Regions from separate parts of the Massilia sp. DD77 genome, predicted to be linked through region 1. Evidence: riboswitches for the same ligand, from Rfam matches in the RefSeq annotation. Region 1 holds a riboswitch; the other holds the start of a gene.
What was found. A riboswitch is a leader RNA that binds a small molecule or an ion and turns the genes downstream of it on or off. The one in region 1 is predicted to bind thiamine pyrophosphate.

Region 1 (15,451 bases):
CGAAAAAGCGGCCGCTTGGGCCGCTTCGTGATCTTACTGGTCGCGCACCCAGGTCTGGGAGCGGCCGAACATCGGCGCGCCGATGTAGCCGCGCACTTCGAGCTTGCTGCCGCCATCCTTCAGGCTGGCCTTGCTCTTGTAGGTCTTGCCCTTGGCCGGGTCGAGGATCTCGCCGCCCGTGTACTCGTTGCCGTCCTTCTTGAGGCCCGAGAGGATGGTCAGGCCGATCATCGGCTGGTCCTTGAGCGCACCTTCGCACTTCACGCACTTCGGATTCTGGTCTTCGTTGGCGGGGCGGAACAGCTTTTCGATACGTCCGGTCAGGACGCCCTGTTCTTCCGTGATGCGGACCAGGGCCTTCGGCTTGCCGGTTTCGTCATCGATGGTTTTCCAGGTGCCGACCGGCGAAGCGTTTTGCGCCCAGGCGGCAGGCATCGCGAGCAGGGCGGCAATCAGGCTGACGCGCATCAGGTGTCGCATTTGGGTCTCCAGTGTTGTTGTTGGTGCTGCCCAGTGTAGCAAACCCCATCCGTGGCGGGTGGGTGCGAAATCCGAGGACTTCCTCCAATTTTTGGACGGGCGTACGGTTCAGGGAGTGGTGGGCAGGTCGATGCTTGGGAGCTGGTTGCGGCGCTCGGCGGGCCGGGTCAGCACGCGCAGGGTCACTTCGAGCGGCACGCCCATGCCGGCCAGCTCGCGTGCCACGGTCGGCCGGCCGTTGCTGGCGGCTTCATGGATCACGTTCTCGATGAGCAGGGCGGTCTTGTAGTCGGTTCGTCGGTCCATGCAGCGATCCTAACACGGCTAGATCGATACGCGTTTCCGAGAATGAAGTTTCAAGGAAACCGCCGTCGTCACCCCGTGCCGGGTGCTGGTCCCGGGATGGTTGAGACGCACCGCATCCCGGCATATCATTGCGTCCTGATTAATGTTGCTCACCGGAGAACGCGATGACCGATTTGCTGCTCGCTGTCCTGCATCACCTGGGAATGTTCGCCCTGTTCGGCGTACTGGCCGTCGAGCTGACGGTCGTCAGGCCCGGCATGACGACCGGCCAGGTCGCCCTGGCCGCGCGCATCGACCGCCTGTACGGCCTGTTCGCCATGGCCATGATCGCCATCGGATTCGCGCGCGCGGTCTTCGCCGCCAAAGGCTGGGACTATTACGCACATAACGGCTTCTTCTGGGCCAAGATCGCGACGTTCGCGGGGGTCGGCGCACTGTCGGCGCGCCCTACCATCCAGTTCATCCGCTGGCGCCGCGCGAGCCATCGCCCGGACGACACCGAAGTCGCGCGCGTACGGCACCTCCTGCATGCCCAGGCGGCGCTGTTCGCCTTGATCCCCATCTTCGCGGCGGCCATGGCGCGCGGTTATGGCAGCTTCAACTGAGCTGAGAGACAGCATGCATGCCTTCCTGCGCGCCGCACGCCCGCTCATGCTCCTGCTCCTGGCTGCCGCCCACTCCGCCCACTCCGCCTTGCCGGACGTCGACATCGGCGCCCGCTTCCGCGAGGCGGACGTGGAAGGAACCTTCGTGCTGCTCGACGGGCAAAGCGGCGCGCTGCGGCGCCATGCGCCGGACCGCGCGGCGCGGCGCTTCCTGCCCGCCTCGACCTACAAGATCCCGCACACCCTGGTCGCCCTCGAGACCGGGTTGGCCGAGGGCAAGGACTTCGGCCTTGCCTGGGACAGCGTACGCACGCCGCGCCAGCCCTGGTGGCCGGCGGTGTGGGCCCGCGACCATACCCTGGAGTCGGCGCTGAAGCATTCGGCGATCTGGTATTACCAGGAAGTGGCGCGGCGGGTGGGGCCGGCGCGGATGCAGTCCTATGTCGACCGCTTCGGCTACGGCAATCGCGACCTCTCCGGCGGCATCGACCGCTTCTGGCTGACCGGCGGCCTGCGCATCTCGGCCGACGAGCAGGCCGCCTTCCTGCGCCGCTTCCATGCCGGGAAGCTCGGCCTGTCGGCGCGTACGACCCGGCTGGCCAAGGAGATGCTGGTGCTGGAAGAGACGCCGGACTACCGCCTGAGCGGGAAGAGCGGCTGGGCGGGACTGGGCGAGGAAGGACAGCCCCAGCTCGGCTGGCTGGTGGGCTACCTGGAACGCAAAGACGAGGTCTACTTCTTTGCGCTGAATCTCGACATCAAGCGCCCCCGGGATACCGGTGCGCGCATGGCCATCGTCAAGGCGGTGCTGCGCGACTTCGGATTGATCCGCCCGTACTCTCAGCCGGTCGCGGCGGCGAAATAAGACAGGAACATCGACACCGCGGCCTCGATCACCCGTTCCTGTTCTTCCGGCCCGAGCCGCGGGGCGCCCATCGCGATCTGCGGCCAGAAGGCGAAGGTTTTCACCTGGCCTTGCAGCAGGGTGGCTGCAAAGGCCGGATCGCCCGGCTTGAGCTTGCCGTCGGCCTGCGCCGCGCGGATCCAGGCCGTCACGCCTTCCTCGCGCTCCCCCAGGCGGCACAGCACGGGCAGGGCGCGCTCCGGGGCGTGGATCGCCTCGCCGACCGCCACGCGCGCCAGCGCGATGAAATCCGGATCGTCCAGCGAACGCATCTTCAGGCGCATGAGTTCCGTGAGCTGCTCGCGCAGGCTGCGGTCGCTCCGGTAGCCCAGCTCCAGCATCCCGACGCTGGATTCGAACATCTGCGTGATCGTCGCCGCGAACAGCTCCTCCTTGCTGGAGAAGTGGTTGTACACGGTGCGCTTCGACACCTGCGCGAGCGCGGCGATGCCATCCACGCTGGCGGTCTCGTAGCCATGCTGGCGGAACTGTTCGGCCGCGGCGGCGAGGATGGCGCTGCGCTTGCGGTCGGTAAGGCGGGTAGGAACGTTCATGCGCAAATTTTACACTCAGTAGTTTACTTTCCCAAATCTATAAACTACACTGTGTAGTGTACATTTTGCGTCAAGATCAACCATGCGCTTCCTGCTCGCCCTCCTTTTCCTCGGATTGGTATCGACCATGACCTACTGCACCCTTGCCCCGGCCGCCGTCGCCCACAGTTCACCGCAATTCCAGGACGGGAAATTCCGCAATCCCGTCCCCATGCGCAAGACCAGCTTCGGCGAGATGGCGCGCCTGTGGTGGACTTTCCTGTTCGACAAGCCAAGCGGCACCGTCCCGCTGCAGCCGGTGCCGGTGCGCGGCCTGACCCGGGATGCGCTGCTGGCGGCGCCCGACAACATCCTGTACCGCCTGGGCCATTCGACCATGCTGATCAAGCTGGGCGGCGAGTTCTACCTGACCGACCCGGTGTTTTCCGAACGCGCCTCGCCGGTGCAGTGGGCCGGGCCGGCGCGCTTCCATGCGCCACCGATCGGCATCGCCGACCTGCCGCCGATCAAGGCGGTGATCCTGTCGCACGACCACTACGACCACCTGGACCACGCCGCCATCATGGCGCTGGCCGCCAAGACCTCGGTCTTCCTGACGCCGCTGGGCGTGGGCGACCGCTTGATCGGCTGGGGCGTGGAGCGCGCCAAGGTGCGGCAGTTCGACTGGTGGCAGGACACGGAAGTGGGCGGCGTGCGCTTCGTGGCCACGCCGGCACGGCACTTCTCGGGGCGCGGCCTGGGCGACGCTAACTCCACCCTGTGGGCATCGTGGGTGATCCTGCACCAGGACCTGCGTGTGTTCTTCAGCGGCGATACCGGCTACTTCGACGGCTTCAAGGAGATCGGCGCCAAGTACGGACCCTTCGACCTGGCCCTGATGGAAACCGGCGCCTACGACAAGCAGTGGCCGGACGTGCACATGCAGCCGGAGGAAACCCTGCAGGCTTTCCTGGACGTGAAAGGGAAGTGGCTGCTGCCGGTGCACAACGGCACCTTCGACCTGGGCCTGCATCGCTGGCAGGAGCCTTTCGACCGCATCGCCGCGCTGGCGCAGCAGCAGGGCGTGGCGCTGACCACGCCCGAGATGGGGGAGCCGCTGCACCTGAAGCAGCCGCATGCGGGGCATGCGTGGTGGAAGAACCTGGAGTAGCTTCACACCCTCACCATAAAAAACGCGGCCGCACGGGCCGCGTTTTCGTTGCATCGCCTTGCGTATCAGGCGGCCGGCAGCTTGGCCAGCTGTTCTTCCATCTTGGCCAGGGTAGCCGAGAAGTTCGCCACGCGTTCCTGCTCCTGCGCGACCACGGCGGCCGGGGCGCGCGCCACGAAGCTTTCGTTCGACAGCTTGCCGTTGGCCTTGGCGATTTCGCCCTGCACGCGCGCGATCTCCTTCGACAGGCGCTCGCGCTCGGCGGCGACGTCGATCTCGACCTTGAGCATCAGCTTGGTGGTGCCGACGATCGACACGGCGGCCGGCGAATCCGGCAGCGCGTCGACGATCTGCACTTCCTGCAGCTTGCCCAGCGACTGGATGTAGGGAGCGAACACCGCCATGCGGGCGCGGTCCTCGGCGTTGCCCGGTTCCAGGAACAGGGGCACGCGCACCGACGGCGACAGCGACATCTCGCCGCGCAGGTTGCGGGTGGCGTCGGTCAGGGCCTTGAGCTGGTCCATCCAGGCTTCCGCTTCCTCGCTCACGAAGGAGGTGTCGGCCAGCGGGTAGGGCTGCATCATGATGCTGTCGCGATTTTCGCCCGCTCCCTTGCCGGCCAGCGGCGCGATGGCCTGCCACAGGGCTTCGGTCACGAAGGGAATGATCGGGTGCGCCAGGCGCAGGATCACTTCCAGCACGCGCAGCAGGGTGTGGCGGGTGGCGCGCTGCTGCGCCTCCGTACCCTGCTGGACCTGGACCTTGGCCACTTCCAGGTACCAGTCACAGTACTCGTCCCACACGAACTTGTAGATGCTGCTGGCGATGTTGTCGAAGCGGTAGTCGGCGAAGCCTTTCGCCACGTCCAGCTCGACGCGGTTCATCAAGGAGACGATCCAGCGGTCGGCCTGCGACAGGTCCGCCTCTTCAGGCTTGCCGCAGTCCTTGCCCTCGGTATTCATCATCACGAAGCGGGTGGCGTTCCACAGCTTGTTGCAGAAGTTGCGGTAGCCCTCGCAGCGGCCGAGGTCGAAGTTGATGTTGCGGCCCAGCGAAGCATAGCTGGCCATGGTGAAGCGCACGGCGTCGGTGCCGAAGGCCGGGATCCCGTCCGGGAATTCCTTGCGGGTGGCCTTGGCGATCTTCTCCGCGGCGCGCGGGTCCATCAGGCCGGTGGTGCGCTTGGCGACGAGCGTTTCGACGTCGATGCCGTCGATCAGGTCGATCGGGTCGAGGGTATTGCCCTTCGACTTGGACATCTTCTGGCCCTGCGAGTCGCGCACCAGGCCGTGCACGTACACGGTCTCGAACGGCACCTTGCCGGTGAAGTGGGTGGTCATCATGACCATGCGCGCCACCCAGAAGAAGATGATGTCGAAGCCGGTCACCAGCACCGAGGACGGCAGGAACATCGACATATCTTTGCTCTGCTCCGGCCAGCCCATGGTGGAGAAGGGCACCAGCGCCGACGAGAACCAGGTGTCGAGCACGTCGTCGTCGCGGCGCAGTTCGCCGGTGATGCCTTGCGCTTGCGCCTTGGCCTTGGCTTCTTCCTCGTCGCGCGCGACCACGATATTCCCAAGCTCGTCGTACCAGGCCGGGATGCGGTGGCCCCACCACAACTGGCGCGAAATGCACCAGTCCTGGATGTTGCCCAGCCACTGGTTATAGGTGGTGGTCCAGTTCTCGGGCACGAACTTGATCTCGCCGCTGGCGACCTTTTCCAGGGCCACGTCGGTGATCGACTTGCCCGGATTGAAGGTGCCTTCCGGCGCCGGCTTGCTCATGGCGACGAACCACTGGTCGGTCAGCATCGGCTCGATCACGACGCCGGTGCGGTCGCCGCGCGGCACCATCAGCTTGTGCGGCTTGACCTCGGCCAGGAAACCCTGGGCGTCGAGGTCGGCCACGATCTGCTTGCGCGCGGCGAAGCGGTCCAGCCCCTGGTATTGCGCCGGGCCGTTCTCGTTGATCTTGGCGTCCAGGGTGAAGATGTTGATCGGCTCGAGCTTGGCGCGCTGGCCGACCGCATAGTCGTTGAAGTCGTGGGCCGGGGTGATCTTCACGCAGCCGGTGCCGAATTCCTTGTCCACGTAGCTGTCGGCGATCACCGGGATCTGGCGGCCGGTGAGCGGCAGGGTGAGCATCTTGCCGACCAGGTGCGTATAGCGTTCGTCGGTCGGGTCGACCGCGACCGCGACGTCGCCCAGCATGGTCTCGGGACGGGTGGTGGCGACCGTCAGCTGGCCCGAGCCATCGGCCAGCGGATAGTTGATATACCACATCGAGCCGTCTTCTTCCTGCGAATCGACCTCGAGGTCGGACACGGCGGTGCCCAGCACCGGGTCCCAGTTGACCAGGCGCTTGCCGCGGTAGATCAGGCCTTGCTCGAACAGGCGCACGAAGACTTCGACCACGGTCTTGGAGCGGGTCTCGTCCATCGTGAAGTATTCGCGGGTCCAGTCGGCCGAGGCCCCCAGGCGGCGCATCTGGCCGGTGATGGTGTTGCCCGACTTTTCCTTCCACTCCCAGACCTTCTCGAGGAAGGCTTCGCGGCCGAGGTCGTGGCGCGAGATCTTCTGGGCGTCGAGCTGGCGCTCGACCACGATCTGGGTCGCGATGCCGGCGTGGTCGGTGCCCGGCACCCACGCGGTGTTATGGCCGCGCATGCGGTAATAGCGCGTCAGCCCGTCCATGACGGTCTGGTTGAACGCGTGGCCCATGTGCAGGGTACCGGTCACGTTCGGCGGCGGCAGCTGGATGCTGAACGACGGCTTGCCCTCGTCCATGCTCGCGGTGAAGTAACCGCGCTGTTCCCATTCGGCGCGCCAGTATTGTTCAATGTCCGCTGGCTCGAAAGACTTGGCTAATTCCATGATGTGGTGGCGTAAAGATTTTGCGAAAAGAACCATTATAGAGTAGAAGCCGTTATAATTCGGCCCGTCCACCGCAAGGTGGCACACGCTAGGGGTCCTGCCTGTCGCAAGTGCGACACGCGGGTGAGAAATACCCTCCGAACCTGATCTGGATAATGCCAGCGAAGGGAAGCAGTCGGAATCGCCGCAGCGCCGCACGTCCGTGCCGTGCCTGCGCATCCCGGCACACTCCTTTGCTGGCTCCTGAGAGCAAACGCAGCAAAGGAGCCACATGAACGCACCGTTAAAATTCGATTCCGCCACCGCCCAGGTGGACCAGGCGGCGATCGCTCCCCTCCCGAATTCCCGCAAGGTCTATATCGAAGGCAGCCGGCCGGATATCCGCGTGCCGATGCGCGAGATCAGCCAGTCGCCCACGCCGGCCAGCTTTGGCGGCGAACCGAATCCGCCGCTCTACGTCTACGACACTTCCGGTCCGTATACCGACCCGGGCGCCGCGATCGATATCCGCAGCGGCCTGGGCACGCCGCGCTCACCCTGGATACTGGAGCGCGGCGACACCGAGGAATTGACCGGCCCGAGCTCGCTGTACGGCCAGGCGCGCCTGGCCGACCCGGCGCTGGAGCCCCTGCGCTTCTCGCTGCAGCGCACTCCGCGCCGCGCCCGCGCGGGGAAAAACGTCACCCAGATGCACTATGCGCGTCAGGGCATCGTCACGCCCGAGATGGAATTCATCGCCCTGCGCGAGAACATGCGCCGCAAGGAATACATCGCCTCCCTGCACGCCTCCGGCCCGATGGGCAAACGGGTGGCCGACCTGCTGGGCCGCCAGCATCCCGGCCAGTCCTTCGGCGCCAGCATCCCCGACGAGATCACGCCGGAATTCGTGCGCAGCGAAGTGGCGCGCGGCCGCGCCGTCATCCCCGCCAACATCAACCACCCGGAAGTCGAGCCCATGATCATCGGCCGCAATTTCCTGGTGAAGGTCAATGCCAACATCGGCAATTCGGCCGTGACCTCCTCGATCGGCGAGGAAGTCGAAAAGATGACCTGGGCCATCCGCTGGGGCGCCGACACGGTGATGGACCTCTCCACCGGCAAGCATATCCACGAAACGCGCGAGTGGATCATCCGTAACAGCCCGGTCCCGATCGGCACCGTGCCGATCTACCAGGCGCTGGAAAAGGTCAACGGCAAGGCCGAGGACCTGACGTGGGAAATCTTCCGCGACACCCTGATCGAGCAGGCGGAGCAGGGCGTCGACTACTTCACCATCCACGCCGGCGTGCTGCTGCGCTATGTGCCGATGACGGCCAACCGCCTGACCGGCATCGTCTCGCGCGGCGGCTCGATCATGGCCAAGTGGTGCCTGGCCCACCACAAGGAATCCTTCCTGTACACGCACTTCGAGGACATATGCGAGATCATGAAGGCCTACGACGTGTCCTTCAGCCTGGGCGACGGCCTGCGTCCCGGATCGATCTACGACGCCAACGACGAAGCCCAGCTCTCCGAGCTCAAGACCCTGGGCGAGCTGACCCAGATCGCCTGGAAGCACGACGTCCAGACCATCATCGAGGGCCCGGGCCACGTGCCGCTGCATCTCATCAAGGAGAACATGGACCTGCAGCTGGAGCAGTGCCACGAGGCGCCGTTCTACACCCTGGGCCCGCTGACCACCGACATCGCGCCAGGCTACGACCACATCACCTCGGGCATCGGCGCCGCCAACATCGGCTGGTACGGCACCGCCATGCTGTGCTACGTGACACCCAAGGAGCACCTCGGCCTGCCCGACAAGAACGACGTCAAGGACGGCATCATCACCTACAAGATCGCCGCCCACGCGGCCGACCTGGCCAAGGGCCACCCGGGCGCCCAGCTGCGCGACAACGCGCTGTCCAAGGCGCGCTTCGAATTCCGCTGGGAAGACCAGTTCAACCTGGGCCTGGACCCCGACAAGGCGCGCGAATTCCACGACGAGACCCTGCCCAAGGATTCGGCCAAGGTGGCGCACTTCTGTTCGATGTGCGGCCCGCACTTCTGCTCGATGAAGATCACCCAGGAAGTGCGCGAGTATGCGGCCAGGGGCATGGAAGAGAAGGCGATCGAATTCGTGCGCAACGGCGCCCAGCTCTACCGCGAGGTATGAGCCATGCTGGAGATTATCGTGAACGGCAAACCCTGGAGCATGCCTGAAGCGCAGTCGCTGCAGGAGCTGGTGGCCGAGCTCGGGCTGGCCGGGCAGGGCATCGCCGTGGCGGTCAACCGCGAAGTGGTGCCGCGCCCGCAGTGGCCGCAGCGCCGCCTGGCGGCCCGGGACAAAGTGGATATCGTGCGCGCCATCGGTGGCGGCTGAGAGGAGACAAACAATGAATGCTATGACCGACATGAAGAACGACGACGTACTCACCATCGCGGGCCGCAGCTACAGCTCGCGCCTGCTGGTGGGCAGCGGCAAGTACCGCGACCTGGACCAGACCCGCGAGGCCACACTGGCCGCCGGGGCCGAGATCATCACGGTGGCGATCCGCCGCGTGAACATCGGCCAGGATCCGAACGCGCCCAGCCTGCTGGACGTGCTGCCGCCGTCCGAATTCACCATCCTGCCGAATACGGCCGGCTGCTACACCGCCAAGGACGCGGTCTACACGCTGCAGATGGCGCGCGAGCTCCTGGATGGCCACAAGCTGGTCAAGCTGGAAGTGCTGGGCGACGAGAAAACCCTGTTTCCGCATATGCCGGAAACCCTGAAGGCGGCCGAAACCCTGGTCAAGGATGGCTTCGACGTCATGGTCTACTGCAGCGACGACCCGATCCAGGCGCGCATCCTGCAGGAGATCGGCTGCGTGGCCGTGATGCCGCTGGCTTCGCTGATCGGCTCGGGCATGGGCATCCTGAACCCGTGGAACCTGCGCCTGGTGATCGAGCAGGCCACCGTGCCGGTGCTGGTCGACGCCGGCGTGGGCACGGCCTCGGACGCGGCCATCGCCATGGAGCTGGGCTGCGACGGCGTCCTGATGAACACCGCGATCGCCGCCGCACGCGATCCGGTGCGCATGGCGCGCGCCATGAAGCACGCGGTGCAGGCCGGCCGCGAGGCTTTCCTGGCGGGCCGGATGCCGAAGCGCTTCGCCGCGTCGCCCTCGTCGCCGGTTGAAGGGAAGATTACCCCGTGAGCGCCAACGTACTGGTGTTCGCCGGGCTCGATCCCAGCGGCGGGGCCGGCCTGGCCGCCGACATCCTGGCTATCGCCGCCCAGGGCGTGCACGCGCTGCCGGTGGCCACCACCCTGACGGTCCAGGACAACAACCGCGTGATCGACGCCGAGCCGGTGGCCAGCAGCATGGTGCTGCGCCAGGCCGAGCCCCTGCTCAAGGCCTGCTGGATCGACGCGGTCAAGATCGGCATTCCCGGCAGCGCGGCCAACGCCGAGGCGATCGCGGTCGTCGTGAGGCGCCTGCGCGAACGCCATCCCGGCCTGCCGGTGGTGCTCGATCCGGTGCTGGCCAGCGGCCATGGCCAGGCGCTGGGCAAGGGGGATCCGGCCGCCGCCTTGCGCGAACTGCTGGCGCTGGCCACGATCGTGGTGCCCAACCTGCCCGAGGCGGCAGCCCTGGGCGAGCTGCCCTGCGAGCACGTCTTGATTACCGGCGGCCATACGGACGGCAACCTGGTGGTCAACCGCTGGCTGCGCGGCGGCGCCGACATCCGCACCTGGGGCTGGCCGCGCCTGCCCCATGAATACCATGGCAGCGGCTGCACCCTGGCCGCCGCCCTCGCGGCGCGCCTGGCCCTGGGCGAGGAGATGGAGTCCGCCCTGGCGCGGGCCCAGGCCTATACCTACCGCACCCTGGACCAGGCCTTCGCCATCGCGCCGGGCCAGCGCATCCCGCGCCGCATGCTCCCCGCCACCTGAAAGGATTTGATTCATGCGAGGTTTGTACCTGGTCACCCCCAACTGGGATGACACCGAGCGGCTGCTGGCCGCCACCGATGCCGCGCTGACCGCCGCCCGTACTGCGCTGGTGCAGTACCGCCACAAGGACGCGGCTCCGGCGCTGCGCCTCGAGCAGGCGCAGGCGCTGCTGGCCCTGTGCCGCCGGCGCGGCCGCCAGCTGGTCGTCAACGACCACATCGACCTGTGCCGCGACATCGACGCCGACGGTGTGCACGTGGGGCACACCGACCTGGCGGTGGCGCAGGCGCGCGCGCTGCTGGGCCGGGACAAGATCGTCGGCGCCTCCTGCTACGGAGAGCTCGACCTGGCGCTGGCGGCCCAGAAAGCGGGCGCCAGCTACGTCGCCTTCGGCGGCTTCTATCCGTCCCCGGTGAAGAAGTACAGCTTCGTCACGCCGCCCGGACTGCTCGACCGCGCACGCGAGCGCATCGGCGTGCCGATCGTCGTCATCGGCGGCATGACGCCCGCCAACGCGGCGCCGCTGGTGGCGCGTGGGGCGGACATGGTGGCGGCGATCACCAGCGTCTACGGCAACGGCGATCCGGCCGCTGCCGGCGAGGCCGCACGCGCATTCGGGACACTGTTCGGGCCGCAGTGAACCTACAATAGGCGCATCCAGACTTCCGCTTGCTCCACGCCATGCGAAACACGCGCCTGTTCATCCATACCCGCGGGCACCCGTCCGCGATCCTGCTGCTGGTCCAGCTCACCGGGATGCTGCTGTATCCCTTTATCGAGCGCACGCCGGAAAGCCACGTGACCTTCAACGCCTTCGGCATCGTGGTGCTGGCCTTTACCATCCGCATGGTGCGGCGCACGCCCGGCGAAACCCGGGTCAGCGTGGCGCTGGCGGTGCCGATCATCATCCTGCTGGTGCTGCAGTCGCTGTTCGACCTGCCCGTGCTGCTGCCCTGGTCCTCGGGGCTGGAGGCCCTGTTCTATTTCTATGCGGCGCTCAGCCTGGTCGCCTACATGATGGAAGACCAGCGCGCCACCACCGACGAGCTGTTCGCGGCGGCCGCCACCTTCACCTTGCTGGCCTGGGGCTTTACCCATCTGTACATCCTGGTGCAGGAGCTGCAGCCCGGCACCTTCGCCGCGGCCGTCAATGCCGCCGCGCCCCGCACTTGGAGCGAGCTGAATTACCTCAGCTTCGCCCTGCTGTCGAGCACCGGCATCGGCGACGTGATTCCTCTCACACCGCACGCGCGGGCCCTGGCCAGCGTCGAGATGCTGGTCGGACTGATGTACCTGGCGGCCGTCGTGGCGCGACTGATCGGCTTCACGACCCAGGGCCGGATCGCGCGCCGCCGCGAGCGCAGGGGAGGTGATTCCTGGGAACAGGATTGACGGATAGAATGGGCTTTTCCATTCTTCCAGGTCTTTTATGGACATGCACTCCAGATCGCTCGTCATCCGCCGCTTCCAGGCCCATGAATGGCCGGCCTACCGCGCCATCCGACTGCGCTCGCTGGGCGAGGCGCCCGAGGCTTTCTGCAGCACGCTGGCGACAGAGGAAGCCTATCCGCTGGAAACCTGGTCGGAGCGCATGGTGCGTTCCGCCACGGCGGGCATCGACTGTCCGTTGGTGGCAGAGATGGACAGCCAGCCCGTTGGGCTGGTGTGGGCCAAGGCCGACGGGGACGATCCCGCGGTCGTGAACCTGTTCCAGATGTGGGTGGCGCCCGAAGCGCGTGGACGGCGCGTAGGCATGGCCCTGCTGGACGAGGCGATTGGCTGGGCCAGGTCGCGCGGCGCGCGCGCGGTGCGGCTGAGCGTGCGGCATGGGAATGCGGGCGCTTTCGCCCTGTACGAAAAAGCCGGGTTTCGCGAAACCGGCGAGCCCGACCCGGCGGAGCGGAAGATGTCGCTGGATCTGCTTGCGAAATGAAAAAGGACGCCGGGGCGTCCTTTTTTCATGGCGCAAGCGCGATTACTTGCCGCAGCCCAGCTGCATCAGGCGGTCATGGGCAGCCTTCGCCTGCACCAGGCCATAACCGAACTTGGTATCGCGTCCGGCCGCTCCCAGGTCCAGCGCGCTGTTGTTCAGCGTCGTACGGATCTGCGCCGCGGTACAGCTGGTGTTGTAGCTCCACACCAGCGCCGCCACGGCCGACACGTGCGGGGTCGCCATCGAGGTGCCGTCGTAGTAGGCGTAGTTGGTCGCCTTCACGGTCACGGTCGCGCTCTGGCCCAGCTTGGCCTTCATCGCCGCGCCGTCGGTGTCCGACGCGGTCACCGACGGGATGTTCGTGACGGTGGTGCCGAGGGTGCCGCCGAAGGCGCCTGCGACGTTGTTATACACGATCGCGCCCACGCCGCCACTGGTCTGGCAGTTCTGCACCTTGACCGCGAAGTCGATCGAGCCGCGCTGGATCAGGCAGACCTTGCCCGCCATCGCGTTGTTCACCTTGTCGCCGATGCCGAAGTCGGCCAGGGCGCCGCTCGCGCTCTTGACCGGCGAGCCTTCCATGGCGCCGGCGGCATAGGCCACGCCGCCCACGCTGATCGCGCCTTCGATGCCGCCGCCCATCGGCACGGTCGACAGCACGCCGACGCCCGGACCGGCCAGTTCGACCTTGTTGTTGTATTGCGAGAAGTCGGCCCAGGCCTTGTTCTCGTCCACCGCGCCGACCATCACCACGCTGCCATAGCCGGCCGGATAGGACACCACGCGGTTGCCGTCGTTGCCGGCCGCGGCGACATTCAGCACGCCCTTGGCGTACAGGGCGTCGAAGGCCTTCTGCTCGGTGGTGCTCTTGCGGCCGCCACCCAGCGACATGCTGATCACGTTGGCGCCGGCGGCGCCGCACTTGTTGGCGGCCGAGGCCAGGGTGGAGGAGTAGGCCCAGCCTTCGGCGTCGAAGACCTTGACGATGTGCAGCTTGAGGCGCTTGTTCGGGGCGACGCCGACCACGCCGGTGCCGCTGTTGTTGATCGCGGCGATGGTGCCCGCCACGTGGGTGCCGTGGTGGTTCTCATCGGTGCTCCATGCGCCGGTGCCGTTCGGGTCATTGTCGCCGGTGACGCTGTTGGCCGACAGGTCCTCGTGCTTGATGTCGTAGCCCGAATCGATGATGCAGACCTTGCGGAGGCCGGCGTTGGTGTCGGGCAGCAGGTCGGCCTGCACTTGCTTGATGCCGTAAGGGACCAGCTGGCCGGACGCATACGGCGTGCCGGTCGAGGGGCTGGTCAGGGCGAAGGGACGGCGCACCACGTCCTCTTCGATGTACTCGACGTTCGGATTGTTCTCCAGGCCCTTCAGGGCCACGGCCGGCACTTCGATGGCCATGGCGTTCATGCCGAAGATTTCATGCTTGACGGCGCCCTTGGCGACGCTGACGGCGGACTTCATCTTTGCGGCTGCGCCCGGTTTAAAGGCCACGATGACGCGGGTGGTATCGGGCGCCGCGGCCTGGGCGTGGCCGACTACGCCGGCGCCGACCAGGGCGGTAAGGCAGATGCTCAGTGCTTTCGATGCGCGAGTGTCTTTGCGTGCCATGAATCTTCTCCGTATGAATGCTTATGGTTGTCCGCAGCCCATCGCCACGGGGATGTTGTCTCCAGTCACATGTATGCACATGTGATCGGTCCAGTGTATTTCGAAAACTTCATGCAAAGCAAACAGGTCATCAATTGTGTGAACGAAATCAGACTCAGCAGGAATGATTCATTTCTCCAGAGAATGAAGGGCAAAAAAGGCGGTGTGCCTATTACGTGTTGAAGACGCCGATCGCACAGCGCAGCAATCGCTCTGGCGTGGCGATGCGCGCCCCGTCCAGCGCCCATTGCCAGCCCAGGTAATTCGGCAGGTAGCGGGAGGCAACGCCATGAAAGCGCGCCAGCCATTGCCGGAAGCGCCGGTGGTAAGCATTCACGTTTTGGACGTGGACGGCGCCACGGACGCGCTCGTTGGCGCGCAGGTTGACGAACTGATGGGAAATGTCCGCTTCGCGCGCAAAGCAGCGGTACGCGGGATGCCCATCGGTGACCAGCAGGACATCGGGATCGAGCACGGGCAACAGGTGCTGGTGCAATTGATCCTTGGTGAGGGCGCCGCGTCCGGTGATGAAGTCGTGGGTGCCGCCGGTGCGGTCACGCGCGACCAGGACGCACACGTGCTCGCGGGAGATGCCGCGGGTTGAAGCCACGCCGCCCCGGCGCCGCGCCGGCCGGTCGAGCTTGCGCGAGCCCTTCTGCGACTCCAACAGGAAGAGTTCGTCGGCCTCGGCAATGCCTGCCAGCCGCTCCGGGCGGTCGTGTTTGACGAGCGCGAGAAAGCGGTGGCGCCAGCGGAAGCTGGTGTTGCGGTGCACCTCGAGCGCCTTGGCGCTTGCCCTTACGCTCTTGGCGTCGAGCATGTTGCCGAGGTAGTCGAGCCACTTGGCGCGGTGGCGTAGCCGCGACAAGGGCGTGCCGCTCAGGGCCGTGAAGGTCCTGCCGCAAGCGCGGCAACGGTAACGCTGCAGTCCCCGGCTGCGGCCGTGCCGATAGGAACGCCGCGCCTGACATGAAGGACAGCAAGGATCCGGCGCCGCGCATGCAATCGCCTCGCACACCTGGTCCAACCCGACCGCCGGCCGCAAGGCATCCATCAGTTGGAGACGCTGGCGCC
Region 2 (15,451 bases), on a different contig from region 1:
CCGCAGCACCCTGCTGCGCCACATGGTGCAGCACCAGGCGGCCAGCGCCGGCCAGGCCACGGCGACGGCCACTGCCGAGGCATAAAGGCGGCGCCGGCGCGATTCGGCGATAATCCCCTCTTTGTCTGATTTGCTTGATTACAAAGAGGGGTTCGCCTTGCATAACTTCGATTTCCACAATCCGGTCCGGGTGCTGTTCGGCCAGGGCCAGATCGCCACCTTGTCCACCCTGGTGCCGGAAGGCGCCCGCGTCCTGATGCTCTACGGCGGCGGGAGCATTCGCGCCAACGGCGTCTACGACGAGGTCAAGACCGCGCTGGCCGGGCACACTGTGCTCGAATTCGGCGGCATCGAACCGAATCCCACCTACGAAACCCTGATGCGGGCCATCGAACTGGTGCGCGCCGAGCGCGTCGACTTCCTGCTCGCCGTGGGCGGCGGCTCGGTCATCGACGGCACCAAGTTCATCGCCGCGGGCGCCCTGCTCGACGGCGACCCGTGGAGCATCTTCGAACAGCGTGCGGCCAACATCCACGCGGCCCTGCCTTTCGGCGCCGTGCTGACCTTGCCGGCCACCGGCTCGGAAATGAATTCGGCGGCGGTGGTCACCCGCAAGGCCACCCTGGAAAAGCGCGCCTTCGCCTCGCGCCACGTGTTCCCGCGCTTCGCGGTGCTGGACCCCACCAAGACCTACAGCCTGCCGGCGCGCCAGGTCGGCAACGGCGTGGTCGACGCCTTCGTGCACGTGATGGAGCAGTACCTGACCACGCCGGTCGACGCCAAGGTGCAGGACCGCTTCGCCGAGGGCCTGCTGCTGACCCTGGTCGAGGACGGCCCCAAGGCCCTGAGCGAGCCGGAGAACTATGACGTGCGGGCCAACCTGATGTGGACCGCGACCCTGGCACTGAACGGCCTGATCGGCGTCGGCGTGCCGCAGGACTGGGCCACCCACATGATCGGCCACGAGTTGACCGCGCTGTATGGCCTGGACCACGCGCAGACCCTGGCCGTGGTGCTGCCGGCCATGCTGCGCGTGCGGCGCGAGGCCAAGCGCGCCAAGCTGTTGCAGTACGCGGCGCGCGTGTGGAATCTCACGGATGGTGACGAAGACGCGCGCATCGATGCGGCGATCGAACGCACCGAGGCCTTCTTCGAGAGCGTGGGTGTGCCGACCAGGCTGTCGGGCTATGGGCTGGGCAAGGAGAACGTCGAACCGGTGCTGGCGGCGCTGGAGGCGCACCGTCTCACCAAGCTGGGCGAGGATCGCGGCGTCACGCTCGAGGTCAGCCGCAAGGTGCTCGAGCTGGCCGTATAAGCGCAGGGTTGGCCGGGGCGCGCAGCCGGCGCCGCCGCCGCGGGGATACGCTCGCCTCGCCCGCCGCGTCCGGTCCGGCGCCCGTCGAACGCATCGGCGGCGGAGCCGCCAACCCTACCGTCTGGACTGACGCGCATTGCCACTTCCACCACGTCCCGCACGGACGTGCTACACTCGCGCCTTCGCTAGGGGTCCTGGAACCAACGTTCCGGGTGAGACATACCCTTCGTACCTGATCTGGATAATGCCAGCGAAGGAAAGCGCAACGCAGTTCCCTCCTTGTTTGCCCTTCCCCCACGTTGGCTCCGGCTTTTAAAAAGCAGCGCGCCCCGTGGCGCGCGAAGACGAGCACACCATGAATTTCACGCTGAAACACACCGCCCTTGCCTGCGCCATCCTGCAGGCCTTCTCCGCAACCGCGCAGGACCAGGTCCAGTCGGTCGTCGTCACCGGCAGCAAATGGGTCGCCACCGACCGCGCCGTCATCGGCGGCTTCTCCGACACACCCCTGCTGGACACCCCTGCCTCGATCACCGCGATGACCCTGGGCCAGCTCCAGGACCTGTCGGTGCGCAACGCCACCGAGGCCGTACGCTTCGACGCCTCGGTCGGCGACGCCTACAACGCGGTCGGCTACGCCGAGCAGTTCTCCATCCGCGGCTTCGCCCTCGACAACGCCACCAGCTACCGCAAGGACATGGTCGCCATTCCGGGCGACACCCAGATCCCGCTCGAGAACAAGCAAAGCTTCGAGATCCTGCGCGGCCTGTCCGGCCTGCAGGCGGGTGTGGCCGCGCCGGGCGGCATGGTCAACTTCGTCACCAAGCGCCCGACCGCGGCGCCCCTGCGCTCCGTCACCGTCGAGGCGCGCGAGCGCGGCACCCTGTACGGCGCCATCGACCTGGGCGGACGTTTCGAAGACCGCCGCTTCGGCTTTCGGCTGAACGCCGCCGCCGAGGACCTGAAATCGTACGTGCGCGGCGCCGACGGCGAGCGCCAGTTCGTCTCCGCCGCCTTCGACTGGCAAATCTCGCCGGATGCCCTGCTGCAGCTCGACGTCGACCACCAGCACAAGTCGCAGGTCACCGCGCCCGGCTACCAGCTGATCCGCAACGAAGTCCTGCCGGCGAACGTGTCGGCCAAGACCCTGCTCAACGCCCAGCCCTGGACCCGCCCGGTCGACACCGACAGCAGCAACCTGGGCCTGCGTTTCGAGTACCGCTTCAGCCCGGACTGGAACGCCACCGTCACCGCCAACAAGCACTGGTTCAAGCGCGACGACTACACCGCCTTCCCCTACGGCTGCAGCAACGAGGCCGAGGGCTTCTATCCGGGCTACTGCTCGAACGGCGACTACGACGTCTACGATTACCAGAGCGTCGGCGAGCGCAAGACCCCGTTCGGCATCCAGGCCCTGGTGCAGGGCCGCTTCGCCACCGGCAGCCTGCGCCACGCCCTCAACCTGGGCGCGGGCTATGCGGAGCGCCACGACAGCTTCGGCGCCTATGTCTACGACTACGCCGGCTACAGCAACATCTACCAGAACCTGGTCGTCGATCCCGCGCCGGGCAACCCGCGCACCGGCCCCGTGATGGAGCGCCGCGCCAACCAGGAAAGCTCGCTGTTCGTGCAGGACGTGGTGAGCTTGTCGCCGATGCTCACGCTGCATGCCGGCGCGCGCTACGTCAAGCTCAAGCGCGACGAGCTGGCCGAGCTCGAGCTGCCCTGGGTGCATGCCGAGGATTCCTTCGTGCTGCCGAGCGTGGCCCTGGTCTACAAGCCCTCGCTCGACTGGTCGGTGTACGGCTCGCTGGTCCACGGCCTGCAATACGGCGGCATCGCGCCCATGGAAACCGCGAACCAGAACGCGGCCCTGCCCCCAAGCCGCTCGAAGCAGGCGGAGTTCGGCGTGAAAGGCATCGTCAACCAGCAGATGATGGTGAGCGCGGCCCTGTTCGAGGTCAAGCAGGGCCTGGAATACATCGACGGCGCCAACGCCTTCGTACGCGCCGGCGAGCAGCGCCACCGCGGCATCGAGCTGACGGCCCAGGGCAAGGCGACCCAGAACCTGAGCTACAGCGTATCGGCCTCATGGCTCGACGCCGAGCAGAACGGCACCGGCGACCCGGCGGTGGAAGGCAAGCGCGTCACCAACGTGCCCGAGTTCCGCTCGGCCGCCTGGGTGGAATACGCGCTGCCGCAGCTGCCGGGCCTGAAGCTGGACGCGCTGTGGCAGTACTCGGGCAACAAGGCTTTCGACCCGAGCAACCGGGTGACGGTGCCGGGCTATCACGTGGCGGGTTTCGGCGGCTCGTATGCGCTGCGCCTGGGCGGCGTGCACACCACGATCCGCGCCCGCGTCGACAACGCCTTCGACAAGTTCTACTGGCGCGACGTGACGCAGGCGCTGGGCGGCTACCTGCTGCCCGGCGCGCCGCGGACCTTCCGCGTGTCGGCCCAGTTTGATTTCTAAACGCTAGGCGGGACCCAGCAGCCCCTCCACCTGCCGCAGCCGCTGCGGCAGGCTCCCCTCCAGCAGGATGTAAGGGATGGCCCTTGCGTCCAGCGTCTCCAGCAGCATCCGGTGCACCATCTGGCGCACCGCTTCCGATTCGCGCTGCAGCCCGTCCGGTTCCCACGGACTGTCGGGCGCCGTCACGAACGTGCGGTCGTAGTCGTGGCACGCTTCCAGTTGCGCCAGCCCCGCATCCACCCTGCCCCAATACACGCGGCTGTAGAGCGCCGTCATCAGGGGCGTGGTGTCGCAGAACAGGAAGCGGTTCGCGCGCTCCAGCGCGGCCTGCTCGCGTTCGCGCTGGGTGCGGGCAATGCCGAACTGGTCGTGCTCGTAGGGCACGCGGCCCTGGGTGTCGACGAACTCGCGCAGGTATTCCGGTACCCACACGGTGCCGTAATGGGCAGCCAGGGCTTCCGACAGGGTCGACTTGCCGGACGATTCGGCGCCAAGGATCGCGATGCGTTGAACGGGCGTCATGCATCCCTCCGCGCGATATTGCCCCAGGCGCGCAGGCCGGTCCAGGCCAGCAGCACGAACACGGCGTACAGGAAGGCGGTCAGCATCAGGCCCTTGTAGACGTACAGGCCGACGTAGAGGATGTCGACCACGATCCAGACATGCCAGTTCTCGACCTTCTTGCGGCCCAGCAGGAGCTGGCCGACCAGGCTGCCGGCGGTCAGGAAGCCGTCCGCATGCGGTACGTCGGTATCGGTGTAGCGGTCGAGGAAGGTCGACAGCAGCAGGAAGCCGACCAGCCACGCGGCCAGCGACCATCCCCAGCCCTTGCGGTCCAGGCGCGTGACCACCAGCGGCGCCTTATCCGCACCATCGCCGGCGCCATGCAGCCACTGGTACCAGCCCCACAGCGAGGCCCCGATGAACACGAACTGCAATCCCATGTCGCCGTACAGGCGCGCCTCGTAGAACACCACCGCATAGGTGGCGGACGAGGCGATCGAGAACAGCCAGGCCCAGTGCTTCTGGCGGATGTTGAGCACGACGGTCGTGACCGCGAGCAGGAAGGAGATCAGTTCCAGCGGCGTGGTGGCCAACGGGCCCAGTTGGAGCAAGTCGTTCATGCGGCGACAGTGTATAGGCAGCGGAGTCGGGAAGCAAAAAGGCCGCGGCGAGGTGGTCGCCGCGGCCCGGTCAAACTGGTCGCCCGCTTACTTCTTCGGGTACTTGACCGTCATTTCCTTGAGCAGGTTGTCGGCACGGTCGACTTCCTTCATCACCCACAGCATGTAGCGGATGTCGACGTGGATCGCGCGCGTGATGGCGCTGTCGAAGTACCAGTCCTTGGTGATCGATTCATAGGTCGAATCGAAGTTCAGGCCCACCAGTTCGCCGCGCTTGTTCATGACCGCCGAACCGGAGTTGCCGCCGGTGGTGTCGGCGCTCGACAGGAAGTTGACCGGCACGGTCTTCAGCACCGGGTCCTTGAACACGCCGTAGCGCTTGGCCTTGATCGCCTCGCCCAGCGCGCTCGGGACGATGAAGGGTTCCTTGTTGCTCGCCTTCTCGGTGATGCCTTCGACGGTCGTGAACGGGCCCTTGAGCAGGCCGTCGCGCGGCGCATAGGGCGCCACGGTGCCGTAGGTCACGCGCAGGGTCGAGTTCGCGTCCGGATACACCGGTTTACCCTGCGACTTCTTCCAGGCGATGACGGCGGTCATGTACTGGGGAATCACGCGTTCCAGGTTGCCGTCGATCTCGTTGCGCTTGTCCTCCAGCGCCATGCCGGTATCGTGCAGGCGCACGGCCAGCTGGATGAAGGGGTCGCCCGACTTGCGGAAGGCTTCCGGGTCCTTGCCGATCCAGGCCAGGCGCTTGGCGGTGTCCGACAGCTCGCTCGCTTTATACATGGCATTGAGTGCGGCGGGCGCCGGCAGCAGCGCGTCCAGTCCTTGCGGGCGGACCTTGGCGTCGATACGCGCATAGCGCTGCAGCGCGGCGCCGTAGCGGGCCTCGTCGACTTGCGGCACGAAGGACTGCTCGAGGCGGGTCAGGCGCGCCTTGATGAAGGACAGGTCGCGTTCCTGGTAGCCGCTTTCGCGCTGGGCGTCCGGCTTCTGGCGCTCCAGCGCCAGGCGGTACAGGGTGCGCGCGCTCTTCAGCAGGTCGCTGTGGGTCGCTTTCAGCCACGCCGCTTCCTGGCGCGATTGCGCCATCTCGGCGGCGATCACGCCATCCAGTTCGGCCAGCAGCTTCTTCGCGCCGTTGCCATGCTGCTTGTGCCAGGCGCGGAATTCGGCGTCCTGCACGTCCTTGATGGCGGCGATGTCCTTGCGCGCGAAGCCGTCGAGCAGGCCCTGGGTCTTCTTGAGGACGTTGTTCAGGCTCTTGTCGACGCTGGCGTAGCGCACGTTCCAGGCCGGGTTGCCCATGGTGGCGGCGGCGATCACGGACAGGTCGGCGGTGATGGTGGCCACCTTGGCCGGGAAGTCGACATCGCGCGCGAAGCGGATTTCCGACGGCAGCTTGTAGCGGCTGGTGCGGCCCGGATAGCCGGCCAGCAGGATCGGATCGCCGGCCTTCAGGCCCTCGGCGGAGACCACCAGGAAGTCCTTCGACTTGTAGGGCACGTTATCGGGCGACGGGTCGGCCGGGCGGCCGTCCTTGCCCACGTAGGCGCGCAGGAAGGCGTAGTCGCCGGTCTGGCGCGGCCACTCGTAGTTGTCGATGTCGCCGCCGAAGTTGCCGATGCGGTCGGACGGCGCATACACCAGGCGCACGTCGCGGATCATCAGCTGCTTGATGCGGTAGTACTCGAGGCCGCGGTGGAAGGCCGGCACCGAGCAGCGCACCGACTTGTCGGTCTCGCATTCGGCGATCAGCGCCTTGACGCGCGACTCGACCAGCTCGTGGCGCTCGCGGCCGGACATGGTCGGCGACAGGCCCTTGAGCACGCGGTCGGTCACGTTCTCGACCTTCTCGGTCACGTACACCAGCGTGTTCGGGCCGCCCGGCAGCTCCTCGGCGCGGGTCTTGGCCAGGAAGCCGTTCACGATATGGTTCTTCTCAGGGGTCGAGTTGCGCTGGATGGCGCCATAGGCGCAGTGGTGGTTGGTGACCACCAGGCCGTCGGGCGAGACGAAGGACGCCGAGCAGCCGCCCAGCGACACGATGGCGCTCATCGGATGCTTGGTCAGGTCGGCCAGCTTCTCGGCCGGCATGGTGATGCCGATGCGCTTGAGTTCGGATTTCAGCTGCGGCAGCTGGTGCGGCTGCCACTGGCCTTCGTCGGCGATGGCGATACTCGCTGCGCCCATCAAGACAACGGGCAGGACGATGGATTTGAACAAGACGTTCCCCTGGATGAAAAAAACAAAGCGCGAGTATAGCCTTGTTGAGTTGGGGTGAGGTGGTTTTCAGGCGTATTGACGGGGCCTTACTGTCGTGGTCCGTTTCCAACGCCCGCGCGCGCACGCCTGCGCGCGGATGGCTGGCGCAGGCGGATTTTGCTAGTCTGGACCAGCCGCTTGCGCACTGTTCCGTTCGACGTCCCGATGGAGGAAACCATGTGGAAACGCGTCCTGTCGTCCCTGTTCGCCGCAGCCGCCTGCCTTGCCCCGCCGCTCCAGGCGCAAGATTGGCGGAACTTCAGCTATACCGGCTTCCTGGTCCAGGAAACGGGGCGATTCGATCCCGTCATGCGGCTCGACGGCGCCTTCCGGGGGAGCGATGCGGACCGGGACGGCATGCTCGAACTCGCCGAGCTCGATGGCTTCTTCTGGAACGGCTACGACTATTTCAGCCGTCCCGAAGGCGGCTGCTATGGCGCCCGCTGCGAACTCAAGCGGTTCAATTACGCGCTCGGCAGCGGCGAACTCTTCATGGATGTCGAATGGGGCTACTCCGACGAGGCCACGATTGCTTCTTCGAAGACGATCACGGGCCTGAGCCATGTCGAACGCGGCGAGACCGGTTTCCGGCCGCCCTTCTTCAGCTATGAAGACACCTGGTTGTGGACGGAGCAGACCAGCTTCGCCATCGTGCCGCCGCCGGTGAGCGAACCGCCGTTCGCCGCGATGCTGGCCGCCGGATTGCTGCTCGCGGCGGCCGGCGCGCGTCAGAAGCGCGTCTCGAGCGTCACCCGCGCCATCGTCGTGCCCGGGAAGACCATCGTGCGGCGCAGCGAGCCGCCGTCGGCCGCGAGGTAGCGCGCGTCGGACACGAAATCCTGGCCGAGCAGGTTCGACAGCGCCACCCGCAGCTGGTACTGCGGATTGAACTTCCACAGCGTGTAGACGTCGAGGTCGCGCCGCACGCTCTGGTAGCCCAGCTGGTTGAGGTTGATGCGCACCGGACCGCCGCTCTTGAAGGCGAAGCTGGATCCGGCGGTCAGCTTGCCCCCAAACGTCTTGACGTCGACCCCCAGGGTGCCGGACAGCGGCGTCTGCTGGTCGAGCCGGTTGTCCGGCCCGGGCACGGCGTCCACCCGCGACCAGTTGCGCGCAATGCTGGCGCGCAGGTCGAGGTCCGGCACGTCCTTCATCACCGCCGACAAGGGGAACTTGGCTTCCAGTTCCAGGCTGCGCGTGCGCGCGCTGCCGTCGTTGACGGGGGTCTGGATCCAGCGTCCATTCTCCAGGATCAGGCCCTGGCGCGTGAAATCGCGGATGCGGCGCACCGAGAAGCTGGCGCTCAGCAGCGCCTTCTCGGCCCAGTAGTGCTCGTAGGAGGCATCGATGCCCGTCGCCAGTTCGGGCTGGAGATCCGGATTGCCGCGGAAGTCGGGTTCGGTCTGGCTGTTGTTCGGCGTGGTGAAGCGGCGCGGAATCAGGCTGCTGGCGCCGGGCGCCTTGTAGGTGCGGGTCAGGGCCAGGCGCAACTGGTCGCGGCTGTCCGGCAGCTTGTACAGGGTCTGGGCCAACGGACTCCAGACGCTGTTGCGGCGGCTGACGGTGGAGAAGGTACTGCCTTCGCTGGTGGTGTCCAGCCCTTCCCAGCGCAGGCCGGCGTACATCGACCAGCGCGGCGCCAGGTTCCATTCGTCCTGGGCGAACAGCGCCAGGCGCTTGACGCGCGCTTCATAGGCTTCGTCAGGGTCGACGACGCGGCCGGTCAGCGGGAAGACCTCGTGTTCGATGCGCGCATCGTCGCGCAGGCTATAGCCGCCGTCCCAGCCCATCGCCAGCGCATGACCGGTGCGCCAGGGCATGGACAGTTTGCCGGTGCTGGACAGTCCGCGCTCTCGGGTCGCGCTCCACACCGTGGAATCGCGCGCCCGCAGCCCTAGGCTGTCGTCCTGCTCGCGGTACAGGCCTTTGCTGCGCAGGCCGTTCAGGCCCAGCTTGAGGTCCAGCCTGGCGCCGTCGCCCAGCTTGCGCACCCAGTTCAGGTCGGTGCGCGCGATGGTATTGCGGCCGGTCGAGCGCATGTCGCGCGCGTCGTACAGCGGCCGCGGACCGAACAGGGTGTCGGTGACGACATGGCCGTGGTACCTGTTGCGGTTGTGATTGACCAGCGACTGCCAGGTGAGCGTATCGCCCTCCTCCAGGTTCCAGTTGATGCGCGGCGTCAGGTTCAGACCATATGGGCTGCCCTCGTCGCGCTGGAGGGCGCGGCGCTGCATCGTCACTGCGCCATGTGGCGCGGTCGCGGATTCCTCCGCGGGTGCGGGGCGGTCGAAGTGGAAGCGCCAGGCGCTGGCGTTGAGCGAATACGATATCTTGCCGGCGCGGTCGGACAACTGCAGGCTGGCGTTCGGGTTGCTGGCGTCGCTGCTCTTGCCCACGCCGAGCTTCAGTTCGCGCTGCGCCTTCTGGATCGCTTTCTTGAGCACGATGTTGATGGTGCCGGCGATCGACTGGGTCGAGAACTCGGCGCTCGCCGCGCGCAGGATCTCGATGCGTTCGATGGCGTCGGGCGAGAGCTCGTCGATGGCGAAGCCGGCCGGCGCCCGCTCGCCGTTGATCAGGATCTGCGTGTAGCCGCTGCCCAGGCCGCGCATGCGCACCTCGCCGCCCCCGCGGCCGGCCGCGCCGCTGACCGTGATGCCGGGCAGGCGCTTGAACACGTCCAGCACCGACGTATCGCCATAGCGCCGGATTTCCTCGCTGCCGACGACGATCTTGCTGGCGGTGTCGTCGCGGCGCGGGTCGTAGGCCGAGGCGTCGGCCTTGACCTCGACGGTCTGGATTGTCGGATCCTGGGCCGGCGCGGGCGCCGCATCAAGACTGGTTTGCGCGTGGGCGGAATGGGCGGCGAACAAGAGTGCGGCGGCGGTCGGGCGAAGCATGGATGGTGCGGAACAATGCAAAAACGGTCAGGGATGCGTATTCTGCCCCAAGCGCATAGCGCGCGCGCTCCCTACCGCAAAATATTCACCCCGCATCGGCGCGGCGGCCGATATCGGTCAGTCATCCAGGTCGCCCAGCTTGCCCAGGCAGCGGCGCTGGAAGTTGTCGAGCCCCGAGGTGACGAAGGGATCGTCGGCCGGGATCACTTCGGCGTCGATCAGGAGACGCAGCTTGGCCACCCGGTCGCCGTGCGCGAGCGCCTCGGCCAGCGGCGTGCTTGGGCGGCCGGCGTGGACGATGGCTTCGGCCACCTGCGGCGGGAAGTCCCAGTGCGCCGCGATCACGGCCGACAGCTGGCGGCTGATGTTCAGCAGGCGCAGGCCGAACTCGCTGGAGCCCGGCATCCGGCCGCCCTCGCAGTGACGGCCGGCCATGCGGAAGGCGACGATCAGGCCGACGTTCTGCATCAGGCCCGCCAGGTAGGCTTCGAACACGCTGGCGGACATGCCCGGCGCCAGCATGCTGGCGGCGAAGGCGCATTTCTCGGACTGGTCCCAGACGATCGGCAAGGCGTGGCGCGCGAAGCCGTCCACTTCCATCCTGACCAGCGGACGCAGGCCGATGCGCGCCAGCAGCATGCGCACGCCGTTCAGGCCCAGCATCATGACGGCCGCTTCGAGGGTCTTGATCGGCGTGAGCGGACGGTAGTAGGCGCTATTCGACTCGCGGATCACTTCCGCCACCAGCACAGGGTCCTGCGCCAGCTCGCGCGACAGCTCGGTGGCGGACAGGTTCTCGTCCATCAGGCTGCGCATCAGCTTCGGGATCAGCTCCGGCACGCGCGGCACCAGCTCGGCGGCGCTGTCCGGATCGTGGACCAGCATGCGCACCCCGTCCAGGATGCGGTGCTGGAGTTCCTTGGAGGCGTCGTAGCCGGCCGCCGCGGTCAGCCAGCGGTAGTAGGTGGCGTCGACCTCGCGCGACAGGGCTCCCAGCTCGGGATCCTGCTGTGCTTCGTCCTGCTCCTGTTCCGGAGCCTCCGGGACCGGTGTCTCTTTTTCCGAACCGCCCAGCAAGCGGCCTATCCATTTTTTCATAGCGGTGGCGAATACGTCAGCGAACTCGTCGATTGTAATCTTTCCGCATGGAAACTTCCAGCGCGGAGTGATTACCCCTCTTCCGTAGTCTACGCCGACCCGCTTCCGATAGCATCATCCAAGCGCGGCCGGCCTATCCCTAGGGCGCCGTGCCGGCGCGCCAGCCGCCGCCCAGGGACTGGATCAGCGCCACCGCCGCCGTCTGGCGGTCGGCCTGCACCTGCACCAGGGCGCGCCGCGCCGACAGCGCCGTCGCCTGGGCCTGCACCACCTCGGTATAGCTCACCTGCCCTGCCTTGTAGCGGTTCAGCATCTGTTCCTCGACCAGGTTGGCCGCTTCCGCCGCCTGGCGCCGCAGGTCCTGCTGCTGGGCCAGAACGCGCGTGGCCGAGAGCTGGTTCTCGACGTCGGCGAAAGCGTCCAGCACGGTCTGGCGGTAGCGCGCCACGGACGCCTGGTGGCGCGCCTCGGCGCCCTGCACGCCGGCGCGCGTGGCGCCGGCATTGAACAGGGCCTGGGCCGCCGACAGGCCGAAGGACCAGGCCGCGCTGGAAGCGGAGAACAAGTCCCCTACCTTGCTGGCCGCGCCGCCGTACGAGGCGCTCAGGCCGATGTTCGGGAAGTAGGCGGAGCGGGCCACGCCGATCTCGGCGTTCGCGGCCGCCACGTCGCGTTCGGCGGCGGCGATGTCGGGGCGGCGCTGCAGCAGGGTCGCCGGCACCCCGGCCGGCACCTCGGGTACCGTCACGGTCCAGGATACCGGCGCCAAGGTGAACTCGCTCGGCGCGCGGCCTGCCAGCACAGCGATGGCGTGTTCGAGCTGGGCGCGCTGGCGGGCCAGGCCAAGCGCTTCGTTGCGGGCGTTGGCCAGCTGGGTTTGCGCCTGCAGGACGTCGGACTTGGCCGCGATGCCGGCGTTGAAGCGATTCTGCGTGATCTGCAGCACGCGCTCGTAGCCCTCGACCGTGGTCGCCAGCAATGCGCGCTGGGCGTCTAGCTGGCGCAGGCTGAAGTAGTTGCTGGCCAGCTCGCCCTGCACGGCAAGGCGCACGTTGGCCAGGTCGGCGGCGGTCGCCTCGGCGCCGGCCTGGGCGCTGCTGACGGAATTGCGCAGGCGCCCGAACAGGTCCGGCTCCCAGCTGCCGCCGATCGACACCCGGTACTGGTTCGACGGCGAACGATCGCCGCCCCCTGCCCGGTCGGCCCCGGCGCCGAGCGACACCACCGGGAACAGCGCGGCGCGCTGCTGGGCCACCACGGCGCGCGCCTGGGCGTAGTTGGCGACCGCGGCGGCCACTTCCTGGTTGGCGCGCGCCGCCTCGTCGGCCAGGCGGTTCAGTTCCGCGTCCGCGAACAGCTGCCACCAAGGTCCGCGCTCGAGGGCATCGGCCGGCGCGGCCGGCACCCAGCCCTCGGCTTCCTTGAAGGCGGCGGGTTCGGGCGTGCTGGGGCGCTGGTAGGCTGGTCCGACGGCGCAGCCGGCCGCCAGGGCAGCGGCCAGCGCGGTGGCCAAGACACGGATAGGCAGGCGGAGGATGGGAAAGTTTCGCATAGGCTTCATGGCTTGGCTAGGGAAGGACCGTCCTCGTCGTCGAGGGGATGCCGGGTCAGCTCGCGCTCGGACGCGGTCCTGGTGCGCAGCTTGTCGAGCAGGACATAGACCACCGGCGTGGTCAACAGGGTCAGGATCTGGCTGGCGATCAGGCCGCCGATGATGGCCACCCCCAGCGGGCGGCGCAGCTCGGAGCCTTCGCCGAAGCCGATCGCCAGCGGCAGCGCGCCGAGGGCCGCGGCCAGGGTGGTCATCAGGATCGGACGGAAGCGCAGCAGGCAGGCTTCGCGCACCGCCTCGACGGCCGTCAAGCCGCGCGCCCGTTCGGCCTCGAGGGCGAAGTCGATGATCAGGATGGCGTTCTTCTTGACGATGCCGATCAGGAGGAAGACCCCGATCAGGGCGATGATCGAGAACTCCATGCGGAACAGCAGCAGGGCCAGCACGGCGCCCACCCCGGCCGAAGGCAGGGTCGAGAGCACCGTCACCGGGTGCACCAGGCTTTCGTACAGGATGCCGAGCACGATGTAGATCACGATGATGGCCGCCGCGATCAGGAAAGGCTGCTCCTTGTTCGATTCCTGCGCCGCCTTGGCCGTGCCCTGGAAGCTGCCGCGCACATTGGTGGGCATGCCGATGTCGGCTTCCGCCTGGCGCACCGCCGCCTGGCCGTCCTCCAGGTTGGCGTTTTCGGCCAGGTTGAACGATACCGTCGTCGCCAGCTCGCCGTCCTGGTGGTTGACCGAGGTCGGGGTCGAGCTTTCCTCGTAGCGCGCCAGCGCCATCAGGGGGACCATGGTGGTGGCGCTGGCCCCAAGGGCCTGGCCGCTGGACGGATCGCGCGCGGCGGTCAGGTTGGCGGGCGTCGATGGCGCGCCCGTGGCGGCGGCCTGCTGGGCCGCCGTGCCCCTGGCCGGCACGTGCACGTCGCGCAGCGCCTCCGGCGATTGCGCATAGCGCTGGGCCACGCCCATCACCACGTGGTACTGGTTCAGTTCGTCGTAGATGTTGGCCACCTGGCGCTGGCCGAAGGCGTTGTACAGGGCGTTGGTCACGTCGCGCGTGCTGATCCCCATGCGCGCGGCGCTGTCCTTGTCGATGGTGACGAAGGTCTCGACGCCATTCTCGGCCTGGTCGGTGTCCACGTCCACCAGCGCCGGCTGGCGCTTCATGGACTCGGCCAGCTTGCCGGCCCACAGCTTGAGGTCGGCCGCGTTGTCGCTCTTGAGGGTGTACTGGTAGGTCGAGTTGCTGGAACGCCCGCCCATGCGCAGGTCCTGCACCGGATTCAGGAACAGCGACACGCCGGTCACCCGCGCCAGCTGCGGGCGCAGGCGGGCGATCACGGCCTGCCCTGCCTCGCTGCGCTGGTCGGCGGGCTTCAGGTTGATGAACATGAAGCCGCCCCCGGCGCGTCCGCCGCCTGTGAAGCCGACCACGGTGTCCACCGCCGGGTCGCGCTTGATGATGTTGACCAGCTGGCGCATCTTGGCCTGCATGGCCTGGAAGGAGATGCTCTGGTCGGCGCGGATGCCGCCGCTGATCTGGCCCGTGTCCTGCTGGGGGAAGAAACCCTTGGGCGCGGCGGCGAACAGGTAGACGTTCAGGCCGATCACGAACACCAGGCTGAACATCACCAGCAGCTTGCTGTCCAGCGCCCAGTCGAGCGCATGCTCGTAGGCGCGCAGCACGCGGCCGAAACCACGTTCTGACAACTGCGCGGTCCAGCGCGCCAGGCGTCCCGGCTTGCGCGCTTTATCGTCGCGGCGCAGGAGCGAGGCGCACATCATCGGCGTGGTGGTCAGCGAGATCACCAGCGAGATCATGACGGCGGCCGACAACGTGACGGCGAATTCGCGGAACAGCCGCCCCACCTGCCCGCCCATGAACAGCAGCGGAATGAAGACCGCCACCAGCGACAGCGAGATCGAGAGCACCGTGAAGCCGACTTCGCGCGCGCCCAGCAGCGCGGCCTTCATGCGGTCCATGCCCTGCTCGATGTGGCGGCTGGTGTTCTCCAGCACCACGATGGCGTCGTCGACCACGAAGCCGGTCGCCACCGTCAGCGCCATCAGCGACAGGTTGTTCAGCGAAAAGCCAAGCAAATACATGACACCGAAGGTGCCCAGCAGCGAGACCACGGTGGCCACGGCCGGCACCACGGTGGCGCGCACGCTGCGCAAGAAGACGCTCACCACCAGCACCACCAGCAGGATCGACAGCAGCAGGGTGAATTCGATCTCGTGCAGGGAGGAGCGGATGGAGTTGGTGCGGTCGGACGCCACCTGCAGGGCCACGTCGCCCGGCAGCTGGGCCTGGAGCGAAGGCAGCAGCGCGCGCACGCCGTCCACGGTCTCGATCACGTTGGCGTCCGGCTGGCGCGTGACCAGCACGATCACGGCGGGCTGGCCGTTGAACAGACCGATGGTGTTGATGTTCTCGGGGCCGTCGATGACCTCGGCCACGTCGCGCAGGCGGATCGCGGCGCCGTCGCGCCAGGCCACCACCAGGTCGCGGTAGTCGGCGGCGCTGCGGCCGTTGCCCGTCATGGCCGGCTGCGAATAGATCTGGAAGCGCGTGCCGCCGCCTTCGATCACCCCCTTGGGGCGGTTCGGGTTGCTGGCCTGGATCGCGGCGCGCACGTCCTCGGCCGAGACGCCGTAGCGGTTCAGCGAGTACGGCACCAGTTCGACGCGCACCGCGGGCAGCGAGCCGCCGCCGATC

Region 2: linked by a shared signal. The riboswitch ahead of V7778_RS02720 (TonB-dependent siderophore receptor) and the one ahead of thiC (phosphomethylpyrimidine synthase ThiC) in region 1 are both predicted to bind thiamine pyrophosphate.

What each region holds. Positions count from the first base shown of each region.
Region 1 covers NZ_JBAMDH010000022.1:72,020-87,470, forward strand. Annotated here, with positions in the region: gene V7778_RS14930 (DUF2147 domain-containing protein) at 34-480, opposite strand; gene V7778_RS14935 (hypothetical protein) at 589-786, opposite strand; gene V7778_RS14940 (DUF2214 family protein) at 951-1,391, shown strand; gene V7778_RS14945 (penicillin-binding transpeptidase domain-containing protein) at 1,405-2,256, shown strand; gene V7778_RS14950 (TetR/AcrR family transcriptional regulator) at 2,232-2,849, opposite strand; gene V7778_RS14955 (MBL fold metallo-hydrolase) at 2,932-3,999, shown strand; gene V7778_RS14960 (valine--tRNA ligase) at 4,065-6,875, opposite strand; TPP riboswitch at 6,956-7,062, shown strand; gene thiC (phosphomethylpyrimidine synthase ThiC) at 7,147-9,027, shown strand; gene thiS (sulfur carrier protein ThiS) at 9,031-9,234, shown strand; gene V7778_RS14975 (thiazole synthase) at 9,248-10,054, shown strand; gene V7778_RS14980 (bifunctional hydroxymethylpyrimidine kinase/phosphomethylpyrimidine kinase) at 10,051-10,794, shown strand; gene thiE (thiamine phosphate synthase) at 10,808-11,434, shown strand; gene V7778_RS14990 (ion channel) at 11,476-12,186, shown strand; gene V7778_RS14995 (GNAT family N-acetyltransferase) at 12,224-12,727, shown strand; gene V7778_RS15000 (S8 family serine peptidase) at 12,770-14,338, opposite strand; gene V7778_RS15005 (IS1595 family transposase) at 14,550-15,451, opposite strand, start outside.
Region 2 covers NZ_JBAMDH010000004.1:7,195-22,645, forward strand. Annotated here, with positions in the region: gene V7778_RS02710 (DUF535 family protein) at 1-85, shown strand, start outside; gene V7778_RS02715 (iron-containing alcohol dehydrogenase) at 158-1,315, shown strand; TPP riboswitch at 1,493-1,591, shown strand; gene V7778_RS02720 (TonB-dependent siderophore receptor) at 1,671-3,788, shown strand; gene V7778_RS02725 (ATP-binding protein) at 3,792-4,310, opposite strand; gene pnuC (nicotinamide riboside transporter PnuC) at 4,307-4,912, opposite strand; gene V7778_RS02735 (S46 family peptidase) at 5,000-7,138, opposite strand; gene V7778_RS02740 (hypothetical protein) at 7,355-7,996, shown strand; gene V7778_RS02745 (TonB-dependent receptor plug domain-containing protein) at 7,906-10,077, opposite strand; gene V7778_RS02750 (HDOD domain-containing protein) at 10,195-11,175, opposite strand; gene V7778_RS02755 (efflux transporter outer membrane subunit) at 11,315-12,727, opposite strand; gene V7778_RS02760 (efflux RND transporter permease subunit) at 12,733-15,451, opposite strand, start outside.